DNA from 3 places in the Mesorhizobium sp. B2-3-7 genome. Region 2 is predicted to be linked to each of the others. Evidence: predicted binding sites of a transcription regulator. Region 2 holds the regulator's gene; each other region holds the start of a gene.
What was found. The regulator LexA, encoded in region 2, represses DNA repair genes until DNA is damaged. The targets are predictions, from matches to a motif close to TGTTCNNNNTGTGTTCNG.

Region 1 (5,977 bases), on a different contig from region 2:
CGCGCTTTGGCGACAGGATCGAGATCGCGCTTGCCGAGCGAGACGATTTCAGCGTGTCCGGCCGCTACGCTCCGGATGTTCCCGTCGACGGCAGCAATCTGGTGCTCAGGGCGCGTGACGCGCTGCGGCAGGCAGCCGGTCCTCGCGGCACGCCGCCGGTCGCCATCAAGCTCGAAAAGAACCTGCCCGTCGCTTCCGGCGTCGGCGGCGGGTCGAGCGATGCGGCAGCAGTTCTGCGTGGGCTTGCGGCAAGCTGGCAACTCGACATCGACGATGTCGCGCTGGCGCGGATCGGGCTTTCGCTTGGCGCCGATATTCCCATGTGTCTGGCAGCCAGGCCGCTGATTGCACGCGGCATCGGCGAGGAGCTGTCGATCGTGCCTGATTTCTCGGCGCTCGGACTGGTGCTGGTCAATCCCGGCAAGGCGGTCTCGACCGCCGACGTATTCAACGCGCTGTCGCGGCGCGACAATGATGCGCTGCCGCCGCTGCCGCATGTGGTTGACTTCCACGGCCTGCGCAACTGGCTGGAGATAACGCGCAACGATCTCGAGCCGGCGGCCCGCGCCATCGAGCCCGCCATCGGCAAGGCACTTTCGGTGCTGAACAAGGCCGGGGCCGGTTGTGCCCGCATGTCGGGTTCCGGCGCCACGTGCTTCGGCCTGTTCGAGACCGGCAATGTCGCCAAGCGCGCGGCCGCGGACATCCGCGCCCGGCAACCCGACTGGTTCGTCGCCGCGACGCGCAGCATGACGGCGGAGGCAGATGCCCATGGCCAGGACTGACGAGAGCCGTTCCTTCATTCCGGTCCGCATCGCGGTGCTGACCGTTTCCGACACGCGCAGCCTTGCCGACGACAGGTCCGGCCAGACGCTGGCCGATCGCATCGCGGATGCCGGCCACATCCTCGCCGCCCGCGACATTGTCACCGACGACCGCGACAAGATCCGCGACAAGGTTCTGGCGTGGTCGCGTGACAAGGACATCGACGTCGTCATCACCACCGGCGGCACCGGCTTCACCGGGCGCGACGTGACGCCGGACGCGCTGGAGCCGATCTTCGAAAAGCGCATGGATGGTTTTTCCGAGGTGTTCCACCGCATTTCCTACGACAAGATCGGCACCTCCACGATCCAGAGCCGGGCGACCGGCGGCGTCGTCAACGCCACCTTCGTCTTCGTGCTGCCGGGCTCGCCCGGCGCCTGCAAGGATGCCTGGGACGGCATCTTGAAGGCGCAGCTCGACTACCGGCACATGCCCTGCAACTTCGTCGAGATCATGCCGCGCCTGGACGAGCACCTGCGGCGCGGCATGTCGGCTCCGTGAAAGCCGAGGCAAGGCGCTGGTTTCACGCCGCGTTTGCCAGGCAGAACACCGCCTTCGCCTTCGAAAGACCATTCCAAACCGGATGCGGCAGGACGTATCGTCTCGCGGCGGCGGCCATCGCCGTTGAAGACGGGCGGACGCGATGACAGTGCATAATGGCGGGTGCCATTGCGGCAACATACGCCTTCGATTTTCAACCGAGCTCGATCCATCGACAATCGAGGTTCGCGCCTGCCAGTGCTCGTTCTGTACCAAGCATGGCTCGCGCGCCGTCGCCGATCCGGACGGCAGGCTGGTCATCTCAGTCAAGGACATCCAGCGATTGAAGAAATACCGTTTTGGATTGGGGACGGCCGACTACCTGATCTGCGGTGAATGCGGTGTCTATACCGCCGCAATCGCCGGAGAGGACGATGCCAGGGCAATCGTCATCATCAACGCCCTGGACGATCAAAGGTCGTTCAGTCAGGAACCGATCCCGGTCGACTACGACGCGGAAAGCAAGGCAGAGCGTCAAGCCAGACGTCGTCTTCGCTGGATGCCTGTGGAGATGCGTTTTAGCGAATGACCGGCTCGCCGTGGAAGCGCCGGCGCGAGGACCGCGAGACACCGAAACCACTTCCATCATCAGCCGCGGCCGGCGCGCCGCCACCCGCGTGATCGGAAACTAGCTGCGCGTCACATGTGCAACGCACGTAGACAGAGCAGCTGCAAAATCATTTGGACAGGCGGTGCTCTTGTTTTGCCGGAGCGGCCCAGATTTCGGCATCCAGCCGGTTGGTCGCCAGGCCGCGTGCGAGGGCCTCGGCGCTGCCGGCTTTTTTCGACAAGGACGCGGCCTGGCGCTTGCTGATCAGCAGCCCGTCGGCCAAGGCACGGTTTCCCGAGAAGATCCGGGCCAGGAATGGCGCGCGGCCGGCGCGTGTGCGTGAAAACCGCGCCGCCATGGTTTGCCTCGCTGTATGCGCAACGACCTCGTCGATCCATCCGTCGACCAGCCGCGCGCCCGGTTCCAGCAGCAACAGCCAATCGCCTTTGGCGTGCCGGATGGCCGCCGCGACGCCGTCGGTCGCATACTGGCACCCGGCATGCTCGGCGACGCGATGAGTCTGGTCGGTGGAACCGGTGTCGCAGACGATGACCTCGCGCACCACGCCCTCGACCGCGCCGCCGATCAGCGTCGCCAGGGTGCGAGCGAGGCCCTCCTCGTCATTGTGGGTCTCTATGAGAACGGTGAGCATCATTTGCCGAATAGCGGAAAGCGGAACGCAGCGCCAGTTTTTGCGGCGCACCATAGAAAGTTCTTGCTTTGTTCTCGTTCGGCAAATAGGATTAAATTCATGAGCAGAGCGATTCGAAACAACATGGACAGTCCCTGGGAGCGGGCGAAGATGGAACCGATCATGCGCGCCGACATTGCCGCCTTCGGAGCAGGACGAGCCGAAATGGCCAATGCTATGATCGAGCAGAGCGGCATGCGCGTGCGTCCGGACCGCAACCGCGGCCGGTCGGCAGGCATCAACCCGTCCGGCCGGTTCGAGCCGGTCAGCCGGCATGTCTTCGACGATGGCTGGAACTCGCTGGAGGAACTGCCTCCCTTCAAGACCGAGGTGCAGGTCGAGAAGCCGCGTACCATAATCACCCGCAATGAATCGCCCGACATCTCCTTCGACCGCTCGATCAATCCCTATCGCGGCTGCGAGCATGGCTGCGTCTATTGCTTTGCGCGGCCGACGCACAGTTTCATGGGCCTGTCGCCGGGGCTGGATTTCGAATCCAAACTGTTCGCCAAGCCCGACGCGGCGCGCCTGCTCGACAAGGAACTGTCGAAGGACGGTTACCAGCCGCGAACCATCGCCATCGGCACCAATACCGATCCCTACCAGCCGATCGAGAAGCAGTACCGGATCATGCGCGAGATCCTCGAAGTGCTGGAGGCGCGCGGCCACCCGGTCGGCATCGTCACCAAATCCGCCCTGGTGACGCGCGATATCGACATCTTGTCACGCATGGCTGAACGGGGCCTCGCCAAGGTGGCGTTGTCGGTGACCACGCTCGACCGCATGCTGGCGCGCACCATGGAGCCACGCGCCTCGACGCCGGCCAAGCGGCTGGAGGCGATCAGGCAGCTTGCGGATGCCGGCATCCCTGCTTCGGTCATGGTGGCGCCGATCATCCCCGGGCTGACCGATCAGGAGATGGAACGCATCCTCGATTCGGCGCACCATGCCGGCGCACGCGAGGCGGGCTATGTCGTGCTGCGCCTGCCGCTCGAGGTCAGCCCGATCTTCAAGGACTGGCTGCTGCGCCACTATCCCGACCGCTATCGCCATGTGATGTCGCTGATCCGCTCGATGCGCGAGGGCAAGGATTACGATTCGGAATGGGGCAAGCGCATGAAGGGCGCGGGTCCTTACGCCTGGCAGATCGGCCGGCGCTTCGAAATCACCGCCAAGCGGCTCGGTCTCAATGCCGAGCGGCGCACGCTGCGGACCGACCAGTTCGTCGCCGCCGGCAAGGACCAGGAGCAGTTGATGCTGCTTTGAACGACCGCGGCTGTTTGCCGCCGTGGCGAAAAAATCCCGTCCGGCCTGCCCCGGCCTGCAGACGGTGCCCTCCCGGTCCGGCGCCCCACCCGACCCGGAGGGACTTGCGGAGAATCAGAGCCGATGCGAACCTCGCCGCAACATGGCTCGCGCGCGTTCTGATTCTCCGCCTCTCTTCGAAATCGTCGAGAAACCCGATTTCTCCTTCGAGACGAAGGCGATGGCCGAAGGCCTGTGGCCGGTCGCGGGGATGGACGAGGCCGGACGCGGCCCGCTGGCCGGACCGGTGGTGGCGGCTGCGGTCGTGCTCGACCCTGCCAACATCCCCGACGGCCTCGACGATTCCAAACGGCTCAGCCATTTGCAGCGCGAGGCGCTGTTCGTGCGCATCATCGGCTCCGCGCTCGGCGTGTCGATGGCCTCGGTCAGCGCCGAGGGCATTGACGGCAGCAACATCCTCAAGGCGAGCCTGGAGGCGATGCGCCGTGCGGTCGCCGGCCTGCCGGTGCAGCCGAAGCTCGCGCTTGCCGATGGGCGCGACGTGCCGCCGGGCCTGCCTTGCACGGGGCGCGCGCTGATCAAGGGCGACCAGCGCTCGCAATCCATAGCCGCCGCCTCGATCGTCGCCAAGGTGATGCGCGACCGCATGATGTGCGGCTGCGGCAGCCATCACCAGCACTACGGCTTCGAAGTGCATATGGGCTATGCCACGGTCCGCCATCGCACCGCGATCGAGACGCACGGGCCGGTGGCGCGGCTGCACCGCGTGTCGTTCGCGCCATTCAGGCTTGAAGGTGCCGAGGTGGTGGAAGAAGAGAGCTTCGCCGGGCTGGAGTGAGCCGGCAGCGATATAGCTGATCTCCCCCCTCGTGGGGGAGATGTCCGGCAGGACAGAGGGGGGCGCGAAAGATCGCTACCTTCCAGAACTACTTCTACTCACGCAGAAGTCGCAAGGCAGCGCAGGGATTGTCTGAGGGATTGTCTGACAGGCTGGCGGGACAGCGCCCCCCTCTGCCCTGCCGGGCATCTCCCCCACGAGGGGGGAGATTGGCAGCTTCTGCGCACTGCTCCAACAAAAAAGCCGCCAGGTTGCCCAGGCGGCTTTTGATTGTTCTGCGTCGGTCAAGGCTCAGTTCAGCTTCGCCTTCACATCCTGGAGCGCGGATTTGAACAAATCCGCGCCGGCCTTGGCGTCGATCTTGCCGGCGAGCAGCGTGCGAGCGGCTTCGACGGCAATGTCGACGGCGCTGGCGCGCACTTCGCCGATCGCCTCGCGCTCGGCCTGGCCGATCTTCTGTTCGGCAAGAGCGGTGCGCCGCGCGACGTAGTCCTCGGTCTTCTTGTGCGCCTCGGCGGCGAGCAGTTCGGCTTCGCGCTTGGCCGCGGCGACGATGTCTGCGGCCTCCTGCTCGGCTTCCTTGCGCTTGCGCTGGTATTGGCCAAGCAGCTGCTGGGCCTCCTCGCGCAGCCTGCGCGCCTCGTCAAGCTCGCTGCTGATCCTGGCGGCGCGGGCATCGAGCGCCTTGGCGATCAGGCGGGGCACCTTGATGTAGATGGCGATGCCCAAAAAGATGACCAGGGCGATCGTGGCCCAGAGCGTTGCAAGAGATGTGGCGTCCATGATGCGCTCCTCACCCGGCCACGGATTTGACCGCGGCCGCGATCTCGGCCTTGCTGGCCTTGCCGCCGACCAACGCCTCGACGATCGCCGAGGCAGTGTCCTCGGCGATGCTGCCGACTTCCTTCATGGCGTTGGCCTTGATGGAAGAAATGCGCGCCTCGGCCTCGCCGAGCTTCTCGTCGAGCGCGGCCTCGATCTTCTTGCGCGCGGTCTCGGCTTCCGCCTTGGCCGCGTCATTGGCCTGCTGGCCGATGGCGTTGGCGTTCTTCTTGGCTTCCGCCAATTCCTGCTCGTAAGCAGCAACGGCAGCGTCGGCCTCGCCCTTCAACTTCGCGGCCTGATCGAGATCCTGGCTGATACGGTCGTTGCGGACATCGATGATGCCGCCGACGCGCGGCACCACCACCCTCTTCAGGAAGAGGTAGAAGAGCCCGAACGTGATCGCCAGCCAAAGAAGCTGCGACGGAAACGTCGCCGGATCGAA
Region 2 (5,977 bases):
TCCTTGACGGCATCGGCGCCACGGAAATGCTGCATATTTTCATCTCCAACCGCTTCGATGACATGAAGCCTGCCTCCACCGGCAAGGCCGTTGGCGGCTATGAGGCGCGCGTCGTCGACGACGAAATGCGCGAAGTGCCGCGCGGCACCGCGGGCAGGCTCGCGGTGCGGGGACCGACCGGCTGCCGCTACATGGCCGATGCCAGGCAGAGCGACTATGTCCGCGACGGGTGGAACCTCACCGGCGACACGTTCTGGCAGGACGAGGACGGTTTCTTCCACTTCGCAGCGCGCTCCGACGACATGATTGTCAGTGCCGGCTACAACATCGCCGGCCCTGAGGTCGAAGCGGCGCTGCTGGCGCATGCCGATGTCGCCGAATGCGCGGTGGTCGGCGCCGAGGATGCCGAGCGCGGCCAGATCGTCGAGGCTCATGTGGTGCTCGTGCAAGGCGTGGCGCCAGACGCAATGACCGTCAAGCGTCTGCAGGATCACGTCAAGGCCACGATCGCGCCCTACAAATATCCGCGCTCGGTAAAATTCATCGCCGCTTTGCCCAAGACGCAGACCGGCAAGATCCAGCGCTTCCGGCTGCGTGCGGAGAAGATCAATTGAGCAAGCCCTACGACCCGTCCGCCGAGGGCGCGGAAATGTCGTTCAAGGAGCGCATGTCCTACAGCGACTATCTGCATCTGGAAAAGGTGCTCGAGGCGCAGGAGCCGCTTTCGTCAGCCCATGACGAGATGCTGTTCATCATCCAGCACCAGACATCGGAACTCTGGATGAAGCTCGCGCTGCACGAAATCGGCGCCGCAATCCGCTCCATCCGCGCCGACCGTCTCGAACCGAGCTTCAAGATGCTTTCGCGCGTCGCCCGCATCTTCGAGCAGCTCAACAATGCCTGGGACGTGCTGCGCACGATGACGCCCAGCGAATACACCGAGTTCCGCGACGCGCTTGGCCAGTCCTCGGGCTTCCAGTCGTGGCAGTACCGTGCCATCGAGTTCATGGCCGGCAACCGCAATCTCGCAATGCTCGGACCGCACAAGCACCGGCCGGACCTCAGCGAGAAACTGGAGGCGATCCTGGCGCAACCGTCGCTCTACGACGAGGCGCTGCTGCTGCTCGCCCGTAACGGCTTCGACATCGGTGCCGACGCAAGGCGTACGGACTGGCGCGAAACGCGGACCGAGAACGAAGAGGTCCTTGTCGCCTGGCAGATCATCTACCGCGACCCGCAGCGCTACTGGATGTTCTACGAACTCGCCGAGAAGCTGGTCGATTTCGAGGATTATTTCCGCCGTTGGCGCTTCAACCACGTCACCACGGTCGAGCGCATCATCGGCATGAAGCGCGGCACCGGCGGCACATCGGGCGCGTCCTACCTGAAGAAGATGCTGGAGGTGGAGTTGTTCCCGGAGCTGTGGAAGGTCCGCACCCGGCTCTGACGTAGCTTTGCCGACTGCATATCGTTATCCCGAACCCACTGCGCTTTTCTGAGCGACAGGCTCTTAAGTCACCGCCGCCTTGACGGCGAAACGCGCCTCCTGCCACGCGTCCGTGCGCAAAATGTCTTCCAGCACCTCGACAGCCTGCCAGACATCGACATAGCCGACATAAAGCGGCGTAAAGCCGAAGCGAATCGTGGATGGCGCGCGGAAATCGCCGATCACGCCGCGCTCGATCAAGGCCCGCATCACCTGATAGCCATGCGGGTGGAGGAACGAAACCTGGCTGCCGCGCTCATTGCCATCGCGCGGGCTTTCGAGTTCGAGGCCGTAGGCGCCGCATTTTGCCTCGACCAGTTGGATGAACAGATCGGTCAACGCCATGCTCTTCCTGCGCACCTCTGCCATGTCGACCTCGGCCCAGACATCGAGCGCCCCTTTGAGCGCGCGCATCGACAGCACAGGCTGCGTGCCGCAGAGAAACCGGCGGATGCCTGTGCCGGCAGCAAAACCCTGTTCGAAGGCGAATGGCCGCGCATGGCCCCACCAGCCGCTGAGCGGCTGGCGGACATCGCCATGGTGGCGCTCGGCCGCGTAGATGAAGGCCGGGGCACCCGGGCCGCCATTGAGATATTTGTAGGTGCAGCCAACGGCGAAATCGGCATTCGAACGGTCGAGCTCGACGGGCAAGGCGCCGGCGGTATGGCAGAGATCCCAGACAATCAGCGCGCCGGCATCATGTGCCGTCCGCGTCAGCGCGGCCATGTCGCGTAACTGCCCGGATTTGTAGTTGACGTGGTTGACCAGGATGACCGCGACCCGCTCGTCGATCAGTTCTTCTATGGTCGGCGCATCGACACCCTCGAGCCGCAGCACCGTGCCCGGCCGCGTCGAGGCAACGCCTTCGGCCATATAGAGATCGGTCGGAAAGCTGTCCCCCTCGGCGATGATGACTGACCTGTCCGGCCGCATCCCGAGTGCCGCATGCAGCACCTTGTAGATGTTGATCGAGGTGGTATCGCAGACCACCGTCTGGCCGGCGGCGGCCCCGATCAGGCGCCCGAGTTGGTCGCCGAGTTCGACCGGCATGTCGAACCAGCCGGCGGTGTTCCAGGCGCGGATGAGATCCTGCGCCCACTCCTGCGTGGCGGCCTTCTGCAGCTCGCCGAACACGGCTGGCGAAGCGGCGCCCAGCGAATTGCCGTCGAGATAGATCACCCCCTGGGGCAAGGTGAAGCGGTCACGCATGGCACGCAGCGGATCCGCGGTGTCCATTGCCTCGATCGCTGCGAGATCGGGAATTTTGCTCATGGTCGCGATGTTCCTCGGTGAGAAGAGCGCCCTGGAAACGGGCCGGCTGTTTTGCCGCCCGGGCAAGGGCTGGCCGCATAGAGGCGCAAGAACAGGGTGAACGCCCGGTTCGATCTTTGCTCGATTTCCGCCCGAGGCAGTTCCTCGAGCACCCCAACGATCCGGCGAACCTGGAGATCGCCGATCAAAAGACTGATGTAGATGTCGGCGGCTTCGGCAGGATCGTCACAGGCGATCAGGCCGGCCCGACTTGCGGTTCGAAGCAGGTCGCCAACAAGCGGCATTATGGTATTGCGGCCGAATTGCGCGATCGATTGGCCAAGCGTGCCTGTATCGTTGACGTCGCCGGCCGCGGCGCGATTGAGCGCCACCGCCTTGTCGCCCGTCACGAGGGTCAGCAGGACTGGCCCGAGCAAGTTCAGGGTTTCGAGCGGATCGCGCGCCTGGTGAAGGGCGTCCTCCAGCAGCTTCCTTGCCTCTCCCGCATTGGCTTCGATCAAGGATCGAAACAGGGTCTGCTTGTTGCCGTACCAGTTGTAGAGGGTTTCGTTCGAGGCCGATGCCCGCTTGGCGATAGCAAGCAGGGAGGCGCTCTTGTAGCCGGCTTCCCGGAGCACCGCATAGGCGGCCTCCTCTATCCGTTCGCGTCGCGCGGCCTGCTTCGGCGTGGTCATTGGTGTTCCTCTTCGAAAACCGTACATTATTATACGGTTTCGTCAAGCGAACGAACGAACGCAGCCCGTCGCGACCAGTGGTGGTGTCTGGCCGTTTTCCGGCGGAAGTTGGCATTTTGGTTTCGTTTCGTTCACGAGCCGCAGGGGTTTCTAATCCGCCCAAACGCACCCCGCACCTGCCGGTCACCCAGCTTGCAGGCTTGTGCCAAGAGTGGAGACCGGTCGGGCCACAGGCCATTAACCAAAATAGTTTCAAAGGGCCCGGGAGCGCATTGACGACGGACCGCGCTGGCAGGATGCTGGCTGCGGGAGGGCATTTCGTTTCCGTCGCCTTAACAAATTCATTAAACTTTAAATGGTTGCGGAACACAACTGGAACAGATAGTGTTTGTTCTGGGTTTGTTTTCTGATTCTGGTTCCAGACCCTTCGTGCAATGCCTTTGGGGGCCGCCATGCTCACGCGCAAGCAACATGAACTCTTGATGTTCATCCATGAACGGCTGAAGGAAAGCGGCATTCCGCCGTCCTTCGACGAGATGAAGGAAGCGCTGGACCTCGCCTCCAAGTCGGGAATTCATCGGCTGATCACGGCGTTGGAGGAGCGCGGCTTCATTCGCCGCCTGCCCAACCGGGCGCGCGCGCTGGAGGTGCTGCGCCTGCCGGACTCGATCGCGCCGGGTCTTAACGCGGCAAAGAAGTTCTCCCCGAGCGTCATCCAGGGCAGCCTCGGACAGGGCAGCAGCCCTAGCCGGCAGATCAAGCCGGCGACGTCTTCGCGTCTGCCCGCTGCCGGCAATGACGACGACGCGGTTTCAGCGGTGTCGATCCCGGTCATGGGTCGCATCGCAGCGGGTGTGCCGATCGACGCCATCCAGCATCAGACGCATTCCATTTCAGTGCCGCCTGACATGATCATGGGCGGCGAACACTATGCGCTGGAGGTCAAGGGCGATTCGATGATCGAGGCCGGCATTTTCGACGGCGACACGGTCATCATCCGCAATGCCGACACCGCAAGTCCCGGCGAGATCATCGTGGCCCTGGTGGACGAGGAGGAAGCAACGCTGAAGCGCTTCCGCCGAAAGGGTGCTTCGATTGCGCTCGAGGCTGCCAATCCGGCCTATGAAACACGTATTTTCGGACCGGACAGGGTCAAGGTGCAAGGCAAGCTGGTCGGCCTGATCAGGCGCTACTGAGCGGGGTCGGCGATGGGCTTTTCGGGTTTACGGTAAGGCGGCAGTCCCCTTGCCTCGCGTGAGAATTTCCGCTGTTCGTGCCAGGGCCGATATGGCCTGTCGACGGCAAAGCTGACCCGTGCCGGTGCCGTCGCCGATTGCTGGTCGAAGAAGACGGCGGCACTTCCCTTGCGAGCGAGCTGCCGCTTGGTGATGACGAGAACCAGCGGATTGTGGCAGGGATCGTAGCCCGCGGGGTCGTTGATGACGATCAGATCCGCATAGGAGCAGGCCCTCCAGGCGTCCTTGCGATCCTCCACCTGCGCGATGATCGCCCCCGAGGTATGCCGGGCCATGCACAGGCCCGTGAAGCAATAGAAAGGCGCTCCCGCCGGAAGTTGCGCGGGATCGAAGATGTCGAACTGTCGGTCTCCGCTGTCGAACAGTTCCGGCGCAACGATGGTTTCGGACTTCAGCGCGCGTTTCCAATTATCGACGGTGAATTCGTTCGGGCGCGCCCGGTTGATCGCGAGCTCGCCGCCGCCGATCGGCAACGCCACCAGGCGGGCATCCTCCGAAATCAGCACGTCCGGCGTGCGCGTGTCCGAGACGGTCAACAGGCCGGCGAGCGCGAAGGGAAGTGCCGCCAGCCGCAGCCATGTCGTGGCCATCGTCGCGATGACCAGGGCGATCGCCACCAGAAGGACGGATTGCTGCGAAATCAACCCGACCGCGTCGACCGGCGAGCGTTGCGAGATCCATCCTGATATGGCGATCATCGCGGTCAGTCCCTTGCCCATCAGATAAAGGGATGGTCCATCGAACCCGAACGGCATCAGCAGCGCGCTGGCAACCGCAAGGAACATCACGACCGAAACGATCGGCATGACGGCAAGATTGGCGAACAGGCTGAGCGGCGACACGCGCTGGAAATGCCAGATGGCGAAAAGCGCCGTGGCGCTTCCCGCGATAATCGAGGTCATCGCCAGCCCACCTGTCGCCAGCAGCAATTTTCGCGTCAGCAGGCTAGGCAAGGTCCGTTGCGGCGGCGGGGTCCGCGCTTTGTCGGCTTTGCGATCCGACCAGCCGGCATAGGCGCCGACCAGGGCCGCGGTGGCGGCGAAGGACATCTGGAAGCTCGGCCCTACCACCTCGTGCGGCGACACCACGATGACGGCGATCGCCGAAATAGCCAGATTGCGCATGGTGAGTGCCGCCCGATCGAACAGAACGGCGATCAGCATCACCGCCAGCATGATGAAGCTGCGTTCGGCGGCGACAACGACGCCCGAAATGACGAGGTAGGCGGCGATGGAGAAAAGTGCCGCCGCGGCCGCGTATTTCTTGACCGGCCGGCGGGAGGAAAAATT
Region 3 (5,977 bases), on a different contig from region 2:
TCTTTTCGTTCCTATACGCATCGCCGCTCATTGTCAAGGAATGGCAGTAATGCCGGAGCCGCCAGCTTCCCTTCATATGGGCCGTAAAACATCGCTTGCCAAATCGATAAGTATCGACTTATGCTTTCGCCATGATCGAAGCGGAAATTTTCCGGGCGCTGGCCGACCCCACCCGACGCGCCGTCTATGAACGCCTCGCCACCAGCGAGATGACGGTGTCGCAGCTGCGCACCGGCATGACGGTATCGCAGCCGGCTGTGTCGCAGCACCTGGCGGTGCTGCGCAGCGCAGGCCTGGTGGTCGAGCGGCGGGCGGGCCGCAACGCCTATTACCGCGCCGATCCGCAAGGGCTCGACCCGCTGCTTGGCTGGATCGAACGCTACCGGACGTTCTGGCCCGAGCGCATCGAAAAACTGAGGACGGTTCTCAAGGACATGGACCAATGACGCACGCACCAGTGACCGACGAAAGCCCTGCGCGGACCGCCCCCGACGCGATCGAGTTCGAGTGCGATCTCCCCGAGCCGCCGGAAAAGGTATGGCGGGCGCTGACCGTGCCCGAATTGCTTGCGGCCTGGATGATGCCCAACGACATCAATCCTGAGATCGGCAGCAATTTCGCCTTTGCCGGGGCGGATGCGCCGATCGAATGCGAGATCCTCGATGCCGAGCCCGGAAAAAGGCTTCGCTATTCCTGGCGGGAACAGCCGCGGCCCGACGAGGAACGGAACCCGCTCGACAGCATCGTCACCTTCACGCTCGCCCGCACCGTTTCGGGCGGCACGCATCTGCATATTATCCATGAAGGCTTTGCCCGTGCGGCGACATCCGCCGCCAGGCCCATGGTGACCATGGCAGGCGCCGGCTGCCGGCTTTCATTCGCTGCGCGTGCCTCCGGCCGCCGCCCCGCAGCCAATTCATTTTGCCTTCTGCAGCGCGCCGCTTGAGTGGCCGACACATGAAAAACGGAGAGAGACGATGACCGGTTTTGCCAATCTGGTGCCGATGGTGATCGAGCAGTCGAGCCGCGGCGAGCGCGCCTTCGACATTTTCTCGCGGCTGCTGCGCGAGCGCATCGTCTTTATCAACGGCGAGATCAACGACGGCATGTCGGCGCTGGTCTGCGCCCAGCTTCTGTCGCTGGAATCGGATAATCCCGACAAGGAGATCTCGCTTTACATCAACTCGCCTGGCGGCGTGGTGACCAGCGGCTTCGCCATCTACGACACCATGCAATATGTCAGTTGTCCGGTGTCGACGGTGTGCATGGGCTTTGCCGCCTCGATGGCTTCGTTCCTGCTGATGGCGGGCACGCCGGGACGGCGCATCGCGCTGCCCAACGCCAGCCTCGTCCTGCACCAGCCGCTGGGCGGCTTCCAGGGTCAGGCATCGGACATCCAGCGTCACGCCGAAGGCATCCTGCGCACCAAGCGGCAGATGACCGAGCTCTATGCGCGCCATTGCGGCCGCACCTATGAAGAGGTCGAGCGCACGCTCGACCGGGACTATTTCATGACCGCCGAGGAAGCGAAGGCATGGGGTCTCGTCGATCATGTCTACGATACCCGCAAAAAGGCGGCGTGACCGGCACAAGCACGATGAATTGAGCGACGGTCCGCCGTCCGGCGATTTGATGACCGCCGGTCTGGCCACCTCGACGGGGCGACGCTATAACCGGCAGATGATCGACAGCCGCTCATTCCGACCTCGGCGCCTTGCCGTCACCGCCGTCGCCGGTGCGCTCATGCTGGCCGGCGGCGCCTTTGCCAACGACAGCCAGAAAGGCAGCCTGCCCGGTGTGGCCGGCGATTATCGCATCGCCAAGCCGGCCCCGCAGCCCGAACCCGATGATGCCTTCCCCGCCAACGGCAACGGCCGGTTCAAGATCGGCGATACCGATGTCAGGATTTCTGGCAGCATCACGGTCGATGTCGGCGCTGGCGGGATCAAACCGCCGCGGTAGCTGACATGTCGGGGCCGTCAGTACCTCCGCGTTCCCCCAAAAGAGCAGCCCCGCCGTGCTTTTAGCAAACGGACGGGGCTTTTCTGGATCTATAATCCAATCTTTCGCCGGGAATGTTTTACCGGCTTTCGATTTCGGATGCTTCGCGGCGTTCAGCCGACGATCCGACCAGTAGTCTCTGATTTTGGTGCATCCGGCAGGGTCACGTCGGAAGGCGCTCGCGTCTCCCTGGCATTCATGCCTGCCACGGCTCCAGTCACTGCTGGAGCCTCAAGGGACTGTCCGGTGGCGTCATGCTCCACTCCTGTGTCCATTGCGACAATCGTCGTCAGAAGCACTGATCGCAATAGCCCGCGGCGTCTCGCAGGCCGCCTTTGGGCGACGAGGCCGTCGAAAGACAGCCGGCTTCATTGACGTATGGAGTCTGCCCCCCTTAGCCGGGGACGTCAACCGCTCGATGGCCGAACGGGAAAAATGTGATGGACCGACATGTCCATCAATCGACAAGGCCCGCCTGGTCCATCGCTTTGTCAGGAGCGTGTTCGGTCTTTGTTCTTTCCGCTTGCCCGTTCGTGCGAAAGACGGTTAAACGACTTGGTCGAGAATTGTGGCGTCTCTCGACGCGGCGGCAAAAATACCTACATAGGGGACGGCCGGGGAAAACCCGCCGATCCCACAAATTCCAGATCTGAGGCGGCGACCGGCAATGGCCGACCATAAATATCTTTCCATTCGCGGGGCGCGCGAACACAATCTGAAGAATGTCGATCTCGACCTGCCGCGTGACAGCCTGATCGTCATGACGGGCCTGTCGGGCTCCGGCAAATCGTCGCTTGCCTTCGACACCATCTATGCCGAAGGCCAGCGCCGCTATGTCGAGAGCCTGTCGGCCTATGCGCGGCAATTCCTCGAAATGATGCAGAAGCCGGATGTCGACCAGATCGACGGCCTTTCGCCGGCCATCTCCATCGAGCAGAAGACCACTTCGAAGAACCCGCGCTCGACGGTCGGCACCGTCACCGAGATATACGACTACATGCGGCTTCTATTCGCGCGTGTCGGCGTACCCTATTCGCCCGCCACCGGACTGCCGATCGAGAGCCAGACGGTGTCGCAGATGGTCGATCGCGTGCTGGCGGTCGAGGAAGGCACGCGCCTGTTCATCCTGGCGCCGATCGTGCGCGGCCGCAAAGGCGAGTACCGCAAGGAATTGCTCGAGCTGCAGAAAAAGGGATTTCAGCGCGTCAAGGTCGACGGCGTCTTCTATGAGATCGCTGATGTGCCGCCACTCGACAAGAAATACAAGCACGACATCGACGTGGTCGTGGACCGCATCGTCGTGCGTGGCGACCTCGCAACGCGCCTTGCCGATTCCATGGAGACCGCGCTGAAGCTCGCGGAGGGGCTGGCGGTGGCGGAGTTCGCCGACAAGCCGCTCGATGCCAGTCAGACGGGCGAGGATTCGGTCAACAAGTCGAAGAACGAGACGCATGAGCGCATCCTGTTCTCGGAAAAATTCGCCTGTCCGGTCTCCGGCTTCACCATTCCCGAGATCGAGCCCAGGCTGTTCTCGTTCAACAACCCGTTCGGCGCCTGCCCGACCTGCGACGGGCTGGGCAGCCAGCGCGCCATCGACCCCAATCTGGTCGTCCCCGACGAGAACGTCTCGCTGCGCGACGGCGCCGTCAGCCCATGGGCGAAATCGACTTCACCCTACTACGTGCAGACGCTGGAGGCTCTCGGCAAGGCTTACGGCTTCAAGCTCGGCGACAAGTTCAAGGATTTGACCGGGGAAGCCCAGGAAGCCATCCTGCGCGGCACAGGCGAGCGCGAGATCACCTTCCAGTATGATGACGGCCTGCGCTCCTACAAAACGACCAAGACCTTCGAGGGCGTCATCCCCAACCTCGAGCGGCGCTGGAAAGAGACCGAATCCGCCTGGATGCGCGAGGAGATCGAGCGCTTCATGTCGGCCACCCCCTGCCCGGCCTGTCGTGGCTACAGGCTGAAGCCGGAAGCGCTGGCGGTGAAGATCGCCGGCAAGCACATCGGCGAAGTGACCGAACAGTCGATCCGCAAGGCCGACCAGTGGTTCACCGACCTGCCGGCGCAGCTCAACGACAAGCAGAACGAGATCGCCGTGCGCGTGCTCAAGGAAATCCGCGAGCGGCTGCGCTTCCTCAACGACGTCGGCCTCGATTATCTCACCCTGTCGCGCAATTCCGGCACGCTGTCGGGCGGCGAGAGCCAGCGCATCCGGCTGGCATCGCAGATCGGCTCCGGCCTCACCGGCGTGCTCTACGTGCTGGACGAACCGTCGATCGGCCTGCACCAGCGCGACAATGCGCGCCTGCTCGACACGCTGAAGCACCTGCGCGACATCGGCAACACGGTCATCGTGGTCGAGCATGACGAGGATGCCATCCTGCATGCCGACTACGTCGTCGACATCGGCCCGGCCGCCGGCATCCATGGCGGCGAAATCATTGCCCAGGGCACGCCTCAGCAGGTGATGGCCAACCCGAATTCGATCACCGGCAAATACCTTTCGGGCGAGCTCGAAGTGGCGACACCTGCGGTTCGCCGCGAGGCGAAGAAGAACCGCCGCCTGAAAGTCGTCGGCGCACGCGGCAACAATCTGAAGAACGTCACCGCCGAAATTCCGCTCGGCACCTTCACCGCCGTCACCGGCGTATCGGGCGGCGGCAAATCGACCTTCCTGATCGAAACACTTTTCAAGGCGGCCTCGCGCCGCATCATGGGCTCGCGCGAGCATCCGGCCGAGCACGACCGCATCGAGGGCTTGGAGTTCCTCGACAAGGTCATCGACATCGATCAGTCGCCGATCGGACGGACCCCGCGCTCCAACCCCGCCACCTATACCGGCGCCTTCACGCCGATCCGCGACTGGTTCGCGGGCCTGCCGGAAGCCAAGGCGCGCGGCTACCAACCGGGCCGCTTCTCCTTCAACGTCAAGGGCGGCCGCTGCGAGGCCTGCCAGGGCGACGGCGTCATCAAGATCGAGATGCACTTCCTGCCCGACGTCTACGTCACCTGCGACGTCTGCCACGGCAAGCGCTATAACAGAGAGACGCTCGACGTGCTGTTCAAGGGCAAGTCGATCGCCGACGTGCTCGACATGACAGTCGAGGAAGGCGTTGATTTCTTCGCCGCGGTGCCCGGTGTGCGCGACAAGCTCGACACGCTGAAGCAGGTCGGCCTCGGCTACATCCATATCGGCCAGCAGGCAACCACGTTGTCGGGCGGCGAGGCGCAGCGGATAAAACTCGCCAAGGAGCTGTCGCGCAAGGCGACCGGCAAGACGCTCTATATCCTGGACGAGCCGACCACTGGCCTGCACTTTCACGATGTCGCCAAGCTGCTGGAAGTGCTGCACGAACTGGTCGACCAGGGCAACACGGTGGTGGTGATCGAGCACAATCTCGAAGTGATCAAGACCGCCGACTGGGTGCTCGACCTCGGCCCCGAGGGTGGCGATGGCGGCGGCGAGCTGGTCGCCTCCGGCACGCCGGACGCGATCGTGCGCGAAAAACGCAGCTACACCGGCCAATTCCTCAAGGAATTGCTGGAGCGACGCCCCGGAGGCAAGCGCGAAGCAGCGGAGTGATGGCGGGCTGGCGTTGGGAATCTCCGGAATGAAGATCAGGAAAGCCCTCGCCCCGGATGTCACCGCCGTCATGACTCTGACCACGGATGCCTACGCGCCCTACACCGCGCTGTTGGGCGCGCCGCCGATCCCGGTCACCGAAGACTATGCGCCGCGCATCGAACGCGGCGAGGCTTGGCTGCTGGAGAGCGGCGGCGACCTGGCCGGGCTGATCGTCCTGGAGCGGCACGAAGACCACGCGATGATCTTCTCCGTCGCGGTGGCGCCAGGATTTCAGGGCAAGGGCTTCGGCATCGCATTGTTGAAACATGCGGATCAGCAGGCGCGCCTGTGGGGCGTGCCGGAGGTGCGGCTCTACACCAATGCGAAAATGGAGCGCAACATCGC

Region 1: the regulator LexA is predicted to act here: its motif matches at 2,626-2,643, upstream of FJ940_RS05700 (PA0069 family radical SAM protein).
Region 3: the regulator LexA is predicted to act here: its motif matches at 2,502-2,519, upstream of uvrA (excinuclease ABC subunit UvrA).

Annotation. Positions count from the first base shown of each region.
Region 1 covers NZ_VFVV01000002.1:375,881-381,857, reverse strand. Annotated here, with positions in the region: gene FJ940_RS05720 (4-(cytidine 5'-diphospho)-2-C-methyl-D-erythritol kinase) at 1-785, shown strand, start outside; gene moaB (molybdenum cofactor biosynthesis protein B) at 772-1,326, shown strand; gene FJ940_RS05710 (hypothetical protein) at 1,649-1,894, shown strand; gene FJ940_RS05705 (glycosyltransferase) at 2,043-2,567, opposite strand; gene FJ940_RS05700 (PA0069 family radical SAM protein) at 2,718-3,872, shown strand; gene FJ940_RS05695 (ribonuclease HII) at 4,015-4,710, shown strand; gene FJ940_RS05690 (F0F1 ATP synthase subunit B) at 5,002-5,493, opposite strand; gene FJ940_RS05685 (F0F1 ATP synthase subunit B) at 5,504-5,977, opposite strand, start outside.
Region 2 covers NZ_VFVV01000015.1:39,010-44,986, reverse strand. Annotated here, with positions in the region: gene FJ940_RS24470 (AMP-binding protein) at 1-614, shown strand, start outside; gene kynA (tryptophan 2,3-dioxygenase) at 611-1,447, shown strand; gene kynU (kynureninase) at 1,511-2,758, opposite strand; gene FJ940_RS24455 (TetR/AcrR family transcriptional regulator C-terminal domain-containing protein) at 2,755-3,432, opposite strand; gene lexA (transcriptional repressor LexA) at 3,885-4,628, shown strand; gene FJ940_RS24445 (ComEC/Rec2 family competence protein) at 4,622-5,977, opposite strand, start outside.
Region 3 covers NZ_VFVV01000004.1:45,616-51,592, forward strand. Annotated here, with positions in the region: gene FJ940_RS09720 (metalloregulator ArsR/SmtB family transcription factor) at 132-446, shown strand; gene FJ940_RS09725 (SRPBCC domain-containing protein) at 443-946, shown strand; gene FJ940_RS09730 (ATP-dependent Clp protease proteolytic subunit) at 978-1,583, shown strand; gene FJ940_RS09735 (hypothetical protein) at 1,681-1,962, shown strand; gene uvrA (excinuclease ABC subunit UvrA) at 2,669-5,590, shown strand; gene FJ940_RS09745 (GNAT family N-acetyltransferase) at 5,619-5,977, shown strand, end outside.